3 regions of the Pedobacter jaeyakensis genome follow, and region 1 is predicted to be linked to each of the others. Evidence: riboswitches for the same ligand, from Rfam matches in the RefSeq annotation. Region 1 holds a riboswitch; each other region holds the start of a gene.
What was found. A riboswitch is a leader RNA that binds a small molecule or an ion and turns the genes downstream of it on or off. The one in region 1 is predicted to bind S-adenosylmethionine.
Positions count from the first base shown of each region.

Region 2: it holds a riboswitch for S-adenosylmethionine, as region 1 does, so the genes downstream of both, metH (methionine synthase) here and ACXZ1K_RS12075 (cysteine desulfurase family protein) in region 1, are expected to answer to the same signal.
Region 3: it holds a riboswitch for S-adenosylmethionine, as region 1 does, so the genes downstream of both, ACXZ1K_RS09860 (O-acetylhomoserine aminocarboxypropyltransferase/cysteine synthase family protein) here and ACXZ1K_RS12075 (cysteine desulfurase family protein) in region 1, are expected to answer to the same signal.

Region 1 covers NZ_CM136921.1:2,699,556-2,702,710, forward strand. Annotated here, with positions in the region: gene ACXZ1K_RS12070 (NAD(P)-dependent alcohol dehydrogenase) at 1-831, shown strand, start outside; SAM riboswitch class I at 1,156-1,258, shown strand; gene ACXZ1K_RS12075 (cysteine desulfurase family protein) at 1,311-2,468, shown strand; gene ACXZ1K_RS12080 (sterol desaturase family protein) at 2,462-3,155, shown strand, end outside.
Region 2 covers NZ_CM136921.1:1,336,882-1,340,036, forward strand. Annotated here, with positions in the region: gene metH (methionine synthase) at 1-1,387, opposite strand, end outside; SAM riboswitch class I at 1,525-1,634, opposite strand; gene ACXZ1K_RS06055 (GIN domain-containing protein) at 1,884-2,498, shown strand; gene ACXZ1K_RS06060 (ribosomal maturation YjgA family protein) at 2,555-2,950, opposite strand; gene ACXZ1K_RS06065 (NAD(P)H-binding protein) at 3,016-3,155, shown strand, end outside.
Region 3 covers NZ_CM136921.1:2,213,899-2,217,053, forward strand. Annotated here, with positions in the region: gene ACXZ1K_RS09855 (homoserine O-acetyltransferase family protein) at 1-388, opposite strand, end outside; gene ACXZ1K_RS09860 (O-acetylhomoserine aminocarboxypropyltransferase/cysteine synthase family protein) at 411-1,715, opposite strand; SAM riboswitch class I at 1,929-2,041, opposite strand; gene ACXZ1K_RS09865 (trans-sulfuration enzyme family protein) at 2,200-3,155, opposite strand, start outside.

The DNA of each region.
Region 1 (3,155 bases):
GTAGGAGAAAATGTAAAGAATTTCAAGGTTGGAGATTTAGCAGGAACCGGCTGCATGGTGGATTCTTGCCAAGTTTGCGAAAATTGTAAGAAAGACCTGGAGCAGTATTGTCTTGAAGGTAATACAGGAACCTATAATAGCATGGAGCGTGATGGTTCTTCACCAACTTATGGTGGTTATAGTAATACGATTGTTGTAAGAGAAGAGTTCGTTTTGCATATTTCTGAGAAATTAGATCTTGCAGCCACAGCTCCATTATTATGTGCTGGTATCACCACCTACTCTCCTTTAAGACATTGGAAGGTTGGCAAAGGACATAAGCTTGCAGTACTTGGACTAGGTGGCTTGGGTCATATGGCTGTGAAGTTCGGTGTGGCTTTTGGTGCTGAAGTAACTGTTTTAAGCACTTCGCCAAAAAAAGAAGAAGATGCTAAAAAGTTAGGTGCACATCACTTCGTAGTAACAACTGATGCCGAGCAAGTGAAAGCAGCGAGAGGCACTTTTGATTTTATTCTGGACACAGTTTCTGCAGAGCATGATTTTAACATGTATTTGAGCTTGTTGAGAACAGACGGCACGATGATTTGTGTCGGAGTTCCACCTAAGCCAGCAGAAGTTGCTGCGTTTAGTTTATTAGGCGGTCGTAAAAGCCTTGCCGGATCTGGAATTGGTGGTATAGCGGAAACTCAGGAAATGCTTGATTTTTGTGCAGAACACAATATTGTTTCGGATATAGAAATGATTGATATTAAAGATATTGATGCTGCTTACGATCGTATGCAAAAAGGTGATGTACGCTACAGATTTGTAATTGATATTGCAACATTGTAGTAACACGATATTAAACATTTATGAAAGAGGCTTCTGGCCTCTTTTTTTATGGATTAAAAATATATTATAATTAAATCTACTAATTTGGTAGTCTTTATTATATTTGCATCATGATATGCAAGATTAAAGCTATTCAGCATTCATGTTTTGTTTGTAGCCGGTAGTGCTGGATGGCCATACCGAAGTCAGGTTGTTTACTCATTGCAACCTGAAATGGGGGTCTGCTGTGAAGCATGCTCTAAAAAAACTCGTTAAATTATATTTGGTTTTTAAGGGCTGTCTTTTTGAGGCAGCCCTTAATAAAAAACTAGTTTATTAATTGTTTACTTATCCAGAAAGACTGAGGGAAAGGCCCTTTGACGTCTTAGCAACCTGTTTTTAATAAGGTGCTAACTCCTTCCGCAACATGGTTGCGGTAAGATAAGATTTGTGCCCGTCGGAAACCTGGATGTGTAAGCTTAAAAATTAAAGTTTAAAAGATGAAAATTTACTTAGACAATGCAGCTACCACATCGCTTAGTCGGGATGTATTTAATGCGATGGAGCCTTATTTATTTGAAAGCTACGGAAATCCTTCTTCCTCACATTATGAGGGGAGAGCTGCAAAAGTAGCTATTGAACAATCCAGAAAAACAATTGCAGATTTGCTAAATGCCGATCCTAAATCTATCATATTTACCTCAGGGGGTACAGAGGCTGATAATACTGCTATCGTTTCTGCTATCCGTGCCAACGGTATTAAGGTGGCCATAACTTCCCAACTGGAACACCACGCGGTATTGAATACCTTAAAGCAATTGGAGAAATCTGGAACCATTAAGTTGTTCTTTGTTAAGAATGACGACCAAGGAGCATTATCAATACCTCATCTTCAGGTGTTGCTGGAAAAAAATGAAAGTGCATTTGTTTCTTTGATGCATGCCAATAATGAAATTGGTAACCTTAACGATATTCATCAGATAGCTGAAGTCTGTCAAAGCTTCGGCGCAATTTTCCATACGGATACCGTGCAGTCCATCTGCCAGTATCAATACAATACTAAACTTCTACGCGCAGATTTCCTGGTAGGTTCTGCTCATAAGTTTCACGGTCCTAAAGGTATTGGCTTTTTGTACGCTCGGAACCCTGAAAGGCTAATACCCATGTTAAATGGCGGTGCGCAAGAGCGAGGTTTGCGAAGTGGTACAGAAAACGTAAGCAGCATAGTTGGTTTGGCCAAGGCATTGGAACTGGCTTACACTAATTTAAGTCAACATCATCAGCATTTTATAAACGTCAAAGGAAAAATGATTAACGATTTACTTAGCAAAATACCTGGAATTAAATTTAATGGGCACTCAGCCAGCAAACAGCAAAGCTTGGCAACTGTACTTAGTGTTTCACTACCAAATCCGGAAAATGGGCAATCTGTGCTGAGTTATCTTGACCATCATGGAATTTGTGCCTCTGGAGGAAGTGCTTGCTCAAGTCGATCCAGTTCTCATGTATTGTCTGCGCTTGGATTAGCCAATAAGCAAACCAATATCAGGTTTTCATTTAGCAGATATACGACTGAAGATGAGGTAAGTGAGGCTGTGGACAGGTTAGCTTCATTATATGTGAAGGATGCACTGAGAGAAATTAGTTCCGTATGCTAGCAGTTAATTACCTGGCTTTTGCAATTCCTGCTTTTTTCCTTTTCCTATGGCTGGAATATAGGCTTACTAGTGCGGATAAGCGTAAGGAGGTTTTTAAATATGAAAGTTCAATTAGTAACCTTAGCGTAGGAATTGCAGAACGTTTGCTGAATCTGCTGATCTCAGCAAGTTTTTACAGCCTATATGCCTGGATTTATAGTAATCATGCAATTTTTCAAATCTCTAATGTATGGTGGGTTTGGGTACTGCTGATCCTTTCTACAGACTTTGTTTGGTACTGGTATCATAGGTTGGGACATGAGGTGAATCTATTTTGGGCCGCACACATCGTTCATCATCAAAGTGAAGAGTTTAATTTAACCGTCGCCTCGAGAATTACAGTTTTCCAGGCTCTAATTCGAAATTGCTTTTGGTGTGTTTTGCCATTCGTTGGGTTCCATCCTAATATGGTGATTACTATATTGGTAGTGCACGGCGGGTATTCGTTTTTTACGCACACGCAATTAGGTAAGAATTTACGATATTTGGAATATATTTTTGTAACGCCATCTATCCATGGCATCCATCATGCTAGCGATGAACACTATTTGGATAAAAATTATGGTGATGTATTTGTGTTCTGGGATAAACTTTTTGGTACGTTTCAGCAGGAGTTAACCCCACCCAAGTATGGTCTGACTCACCCAG
Region 2 (3,155 bases), 1.4 Mb from region 1:
CCCTGAATTTGTCTTCACCCTCCTTAAGAGAAATGGAGTTTACAATTCCTTTGCCCTGTAAACACTTTAAACCTGCTTCAATCACCGTCCACTTTGATGAGTCAACCATGATCGGTAGCTTAGAAATATCCGGTTCAGAAGCAATCAGGTTCAAAAATTTGGTCATCGCGGCTTCAGAGTCAATCATCCCTTCGTCCATGTTGACGTCTATCACCTGTGCTCCGCCTTCTACTTGTTGTCTTGCCACAGTGAGTGCAGCTTCAAAGTCTCCGCTTAAGATAAGTTTAGAGAATTTAGGAGACCCTGTGATATTTGTTCGCTCACCAATATTAACAAAAATACTTTCGGGCGTGATCGCAACAGGCTCCAATCCGCTCAAGCGGAGATATTCTGGTATTTCAGGTATTTTTCTTGGTTCAATACCCTTGGCTTTTTCAGCAATGCAGCCAATATGATCGGGTGTGGTGCCGCAGCATCCACCTACAATGTTAACAAACCCATGCTGTATGAAATCTTCCACCAGGTGGGCAGTTTCATGAGGCATTTCATCATAGGCACCAAATTCATTTGGCAAACCAGCATTTGGGTAGGCCGATACGTAACAACCTGCCTTCGCCGATAGTTCTTCAATATGTGGCCTCATGTCTTTTGCGCCAAGCGCACAATTAAAGCCGATACTTAGCGGCTTCGCATGAATTACAGAGTTCAAAAAGGCCTCCACAGTTTGGCCAGATAGTGTCCTTCCAGAAGCATCTGTTATTGTTCCTGAGATCATGATCTCTATTTTCCTACCAATTATTTTTTCATATTGCTTAATTGCATAAATGGCTGCCTTTGCATTTAAAGTATCGAATATTGTTTCAATTAGCAGTACATCAGCACCTCCGTCAACCAATCCCCTGATCTGAACATCATAGGCATCAACCAACTGGTCGAATGTAAGCGCTCTGTAGCCTGGATCATTCACATCTGGTGATATGGAAAGGGTTCGGTTTGTTGGCCCAACCGCACCCGCAACGAAGCATTTCCTGTCGGGATTGTTGGCCATGAACTCATTGATGGCTTCTTTAGCAATTTTAGCTCCTTCAAAGCTCATTTCGTAATCAAGCTCTTCCATCTGGTAATCGGCCAGCGAAATGCGTTGGGTACTAAAAGTGTTGGTCTCAATAATATCAGTTCCAGCCTTGAGGTATTCTGTATGAATAGCTTTGATAATATCCGGCCGCGTGATGTTGAGCAGATCATTGTTGCCCTTTACATCGCAAGGATGATCTTTAAAACGTTCTCCCCTAAAATCCTCTTCGGTTAAAACATAGCGCTGGATCATAGTACCCATTGCACCGTCGATGATCAGAATACGTTTTTCTAATTCTTCTCTAATGTTCATTTAAATAGTATCCATATGAGTTGATAATAAGCTGTTTTTGATAGTGGCGGAGCCAAAACAAGTGCCGAACGAATTATAAACAAAGCTTAACGAGAATGATAAAGTCTGCTAACCGATTGGCATCTCTGCCGTCAACTAACTTATCTTTCAGAGGCCAAATAACAGGCTTCAGTAGAATGTAGCACCTTGTAAGCACAGGTTGCTAAGACTTCGCAGGGTCTAATCCCTCCGTCTTTCTCTATAAGCAGTACAAAAGTGCAACAAAGAAAAATCATTTCCAAAAAAACAACTATTAATACGAATAAAGTTCGCTATATGGGCCTGTAGCAAGACTGAATGGAAATTAAATTTTGATGGAGGCGTTCGTCGAATAATATTCGGGTTTGGTCGGTACTTACCCAATACTGGTATAGTATTCCAAAATGCCGTGCAACGTTTTTGTCATCCCTACGTCTTAATTACAAAACGACAAAAAAGACCTCAAAAATCAAACGACATGAAAACTCTAACACAAACATTATTCGCAGCAGCATTAACAGTAGTAGTTTTAACTTCTTCCGCTTTCTCAACTTTCGCAACTCAGCAGCCCACTACCATCTCATCACGAATTCCTTCAGTTATAAATTTCAACAAGATTTGGGTTAGCGGAAACGTGAAGATCATTTTAACACAAGGTGATAAAGAAATTGTACAAGGGACGGAAAGCTTTAATCCTGAGAAAACTTCAGTATTGAGCAAGGGCCAAACACTATACATCAATTCAATGGAATCATCGCAAGTGACCATCAACATCACTGTTAAAGATCTTCAACGCATTGAAGCATACGGACAATCAGTGGTGGTAACCAGCAACAACTTCGATGTAAAATATCTTCAATTGTTTTTAAGCCAAAGTGCAACTGCCAGGATTAAAGCAACCGTTGGTAGTATTTACAGCGTTGTAAATGATAGCGCAGTATTAAAAATCAGCGGAACTGCAGACCAAAGTACAATTGTCGCAAGTAATATGAATAATGTAAAATTCAACAATTTTGCCACTTTAAAATCCTCACAGTATGCATCTGAGGAAATAATGATCGCAGACAGATCATCAATGGCCATTGCCAAGTAAGCAGATACGTTTCAATATATATAAAAATAGCGGCTATTAAATAACAGTCGCTATTTTTATGTTAGCTTGCTTCTAAAACTGGAGAAGCCAATTATTACTACGCAAGTCAAGACCCCTATTGTATACGCTAGTATATCGCTCCATAAAAATCCCCGGCCCAAAACTAAAGCACCTAAAGTTGTTGCTCTTACATGGTCTATCCACGAAGCGTGGTAGAGTTGACTAAATTCCACTACATAGCAGATTAATAAACTTGATATTGCAACAGTGCTTATACGGGCCCGGATGATTAAGCATCTAATCATTAAAAATATCATTACTGCCCACAGCAAATCACCAAACCCGGGAGGTATTGCTGGTATACGCCTTGACATGAGACCTCCAAAAATTACGATGAAAATGAGTAATAGATAAACCAGTCTTGTTTTTGTATTTTTATTAGTATTCGCCATTGCCTGTCACAAATGTAGTGTCTTAATTGTTAATTGTTTACTTTGTATGAATAGGACTTAACAATATGAAAAAAATAGCATTGGTGATTGGTGCAACCGGACTGGTAGGTAAAGAACTTGTAAAGTTACTTCTCGCAGATAACCGTTTGGAAAAGGTTATGGTGTTTACGCGCCGTTCTATGCGCATTTCTGCAAAAAAATTGGA
Region 3 (3,155 bases), 490 kb from region 1:
TGATATTTTCAATCTCCAAATGTGCTGCTAACAATCGATGAGCTGCTACAAGATCCCTTATGGTAAATTCCGGAAAGGAAAGATAATAAGGCTGACCGGTTACCGTATTTTCACTTAATGGGTTGCTTGTACCATAATGGGAGCCTAATACGTTAGCACAAATGATGTAATGCTCTTCTGGATTAAAAAGATCATTGTTGCCGAAGAGGCCTTTCCACCAATCTAAAACATCAGCGTTAGCAGTTAAGGCATGGCAAACCCAAATAACATTATCTTTATTTGCATTTAATTTACCATAAGTCTGATAAGCGATTTGAAGGCCGGGCAGGGTTTTACCACTCTCAAATTCGAAAAGTTCATTATGAAAATATGTAGAAATAGTACTCATTCAGTTGATGAAATAATTGATTTTAGTGATGAATCGCTGCAAATGCTTGTTCTAAATCTGCTTTAATATCATCGATATGCTCAATACCCACAGAGATTCTCAATAAACTTGGTGACACTCCAGAGGCGATCTGCTCGCTTTCACTAAGTTGCTGATGAGTTGTTGCTGCGGGCTGGATAATTAGTGTTTTTGCATCGCCAACATTTGCAAGGTGGCTAATTAGTTTTAGACTATCCACTAGCTTAGATGCATTTTCAAGGTCGCCATGAAGCTCAAATGATAATACCGCGCCAAAACCGTGCTTTAAATACTTTTTGGCGTTGGCATGATATGGGCTACTTTCAAGACCTGGATAATTAACTTTTTTTACCGATTCATGGCCTTCTAACCAGTTCGCAAGGTCAAGAGCATTGTCTACGTGTCGTTGTACCCTTAGAGAAAGTGTTTCAAGTCCTTGAGTCAGTAGAAAAGAATTAAAAGGTGATAGCGCAGGACCGAAATCCCTCAATCCCTCAACCCTTGCACGGATAATGAACTGAATATTGCCAAAAGGCCCGGCGGCACCAAAAACATCGCTAAATATTAAACCATGATAGCCTTCGGAAGGTTCGCTAAACTGAGGAAATTTTCCATTGCCCCAGTTATAATTTCCTCCGTCAACGATCACTCCGCCTATACTTGTTCCATGACCGCCAATCCATTTCGTAGCAGATTGAACAACGATGTGCGCGCCATGTTCCAACGGTCTGAACAGGTAGCCCGCAGCACCGAAAGTATTGTCAACAATTAAGGGGAGATCGTACTTATTGGCAATTGCAGCTAATTTTTCAAAGTCTGCAACACTAAATGCCGGATTGCCAATGCTTTCCAGGTAAATGGCTTTGGTGTTTGCATCGATTTTTCTCTCAAAATCTTGCTCGTCATCGCCATTGGCAAATCTCACTTCTATCCCTAATCTTTTGAAAGCAACTTTAAACTGGTTGTAAGAACCACCATACAAATGAGAAGAGGAAACAAAATTATCACCAGCTTGTAGTATGTTATTCAAAGCGATAAACTGTGCCGCCTGCCCAGAACCAACTGCCAAGGCCGCAACACCACCCTCCAAAGCAGCTACTCTTTTTTCGAACACATCCGTGGTCGGATTCATGATACGTGTATAAATATTTCCAAACTCTTTTAACGCAAAAAGGTTCGCACCATGCTCAGAATTTTTAAACCCGTATGAGGTAGTTTGATAAATAGGTACTGCTCTGGAACCAGTTGTCGGATCAATTTCCTGACCAGCATGTAATTGTAATGTTTCGAATTTATATGAGGTTGACATGTTTTCTTTTTTATAGTGAACTGTTAAAATGAATTTGCACCCAGTGGGGGCATACTTAATTTCCGTACCCTTTTTAAGGGCCTTCCGAATGAATGGGTAATACAGATGGAAGATTTACAAACTATAGCATGCAACAGCACATACAACGGGTATGTTGGGCTATAAAACAATTCGTTTGATCCGGTGAGATTTTTACATTTTTCATCTTGTTTCAATTTATCTTTCCAAATAGCACCATGCTTTTTGGTCAGGAATTGGCACCTTCTCCATTTGGGAGGGTTGCCAGTGGGTCATTGAGCCTGTCTCTCGCCACTTCTTTATAAATCAAACCTGAAAATAGGATTGACTTTCTTAGCTATTGCTAGATATTGATACAAATGTAATAGGGTAAGCTTCAAAAACCAAAATATAATTCTGAAAATTTAGCAAATATCTGTTTATTAGATATATAATTTATTTTTTGTTATACAAACTTCATCGTTGTTTATGTAGAATATTGATTTAAAGCTTGGTTCAAATCAGCAATAAGGTCGTCAATATGTTCCAGTCCAACAGATATCCGAATTAAATTCTGTGGTGTTTTAGTGTCTGGGCCTTCTACTGAAGCGCGGTGCTCTATCAGACTCTCAACGCCCCCTAAACTGGTAGCCTGTGCAAATATTTTAACGGCATTTACAACACGCCTTGCTTCTTGAGCGCCACCTTTAACTAGTATGGACAACATCCCGCCAAACGCAGACATTTGCTTTCTGGCTATTTCATATTGTGGATGTGACGACAATCCTGGATAAAAAACTTGTTCTACCGCTGCATGTGTTTCTAAAAACTTGGCCAATGCATATCCATTCTCACTATGGGCTCGCATCCGGTATGGCAATGTTTTGATACTTCTTAATAATAAGAAGCAATCGAATGGAGAAGGAACTGCGCCTCCAATTTGTTGAACATTTCGTATTGCCTGCCATAGCTCATCCTGTTTAGCTGTTATCAATACTCCACCTAAAACATCGCTGTGACCACCGATATATTTCGTAGATGAATGCATTACAATGTCAGCACCTAGTACAATTGGGTTTTGAAGACATGGAGAAGCGAAAGTACTATCGCAGGCCAGTATGAGGTGGTGTGCTTTTGCAAGCTTAGCAATTGCTTTAATATCGGTTACCTTAAGCAAGGGGTTTGATGGTGTCTCAATCCAAATCAATTTGGTGTTTGATTTAATATGGGATTGAATCAGTTCCAGATTTGTTTGATCAATGAAATCAAATTCCAACGTTTCTGCAAAGATAGATTGAAGCTGTTTCTTGAATCCCCAATACATGTCATCCGGGGCGATGATATGACTACCAGGCTTCAATGCTTGAAACAGGCTCATGCCGGCCGTATTACCTGAAGAAAATGCGCATGCATCCACACCTTTTTCCAATTCGGCAAGAGTTT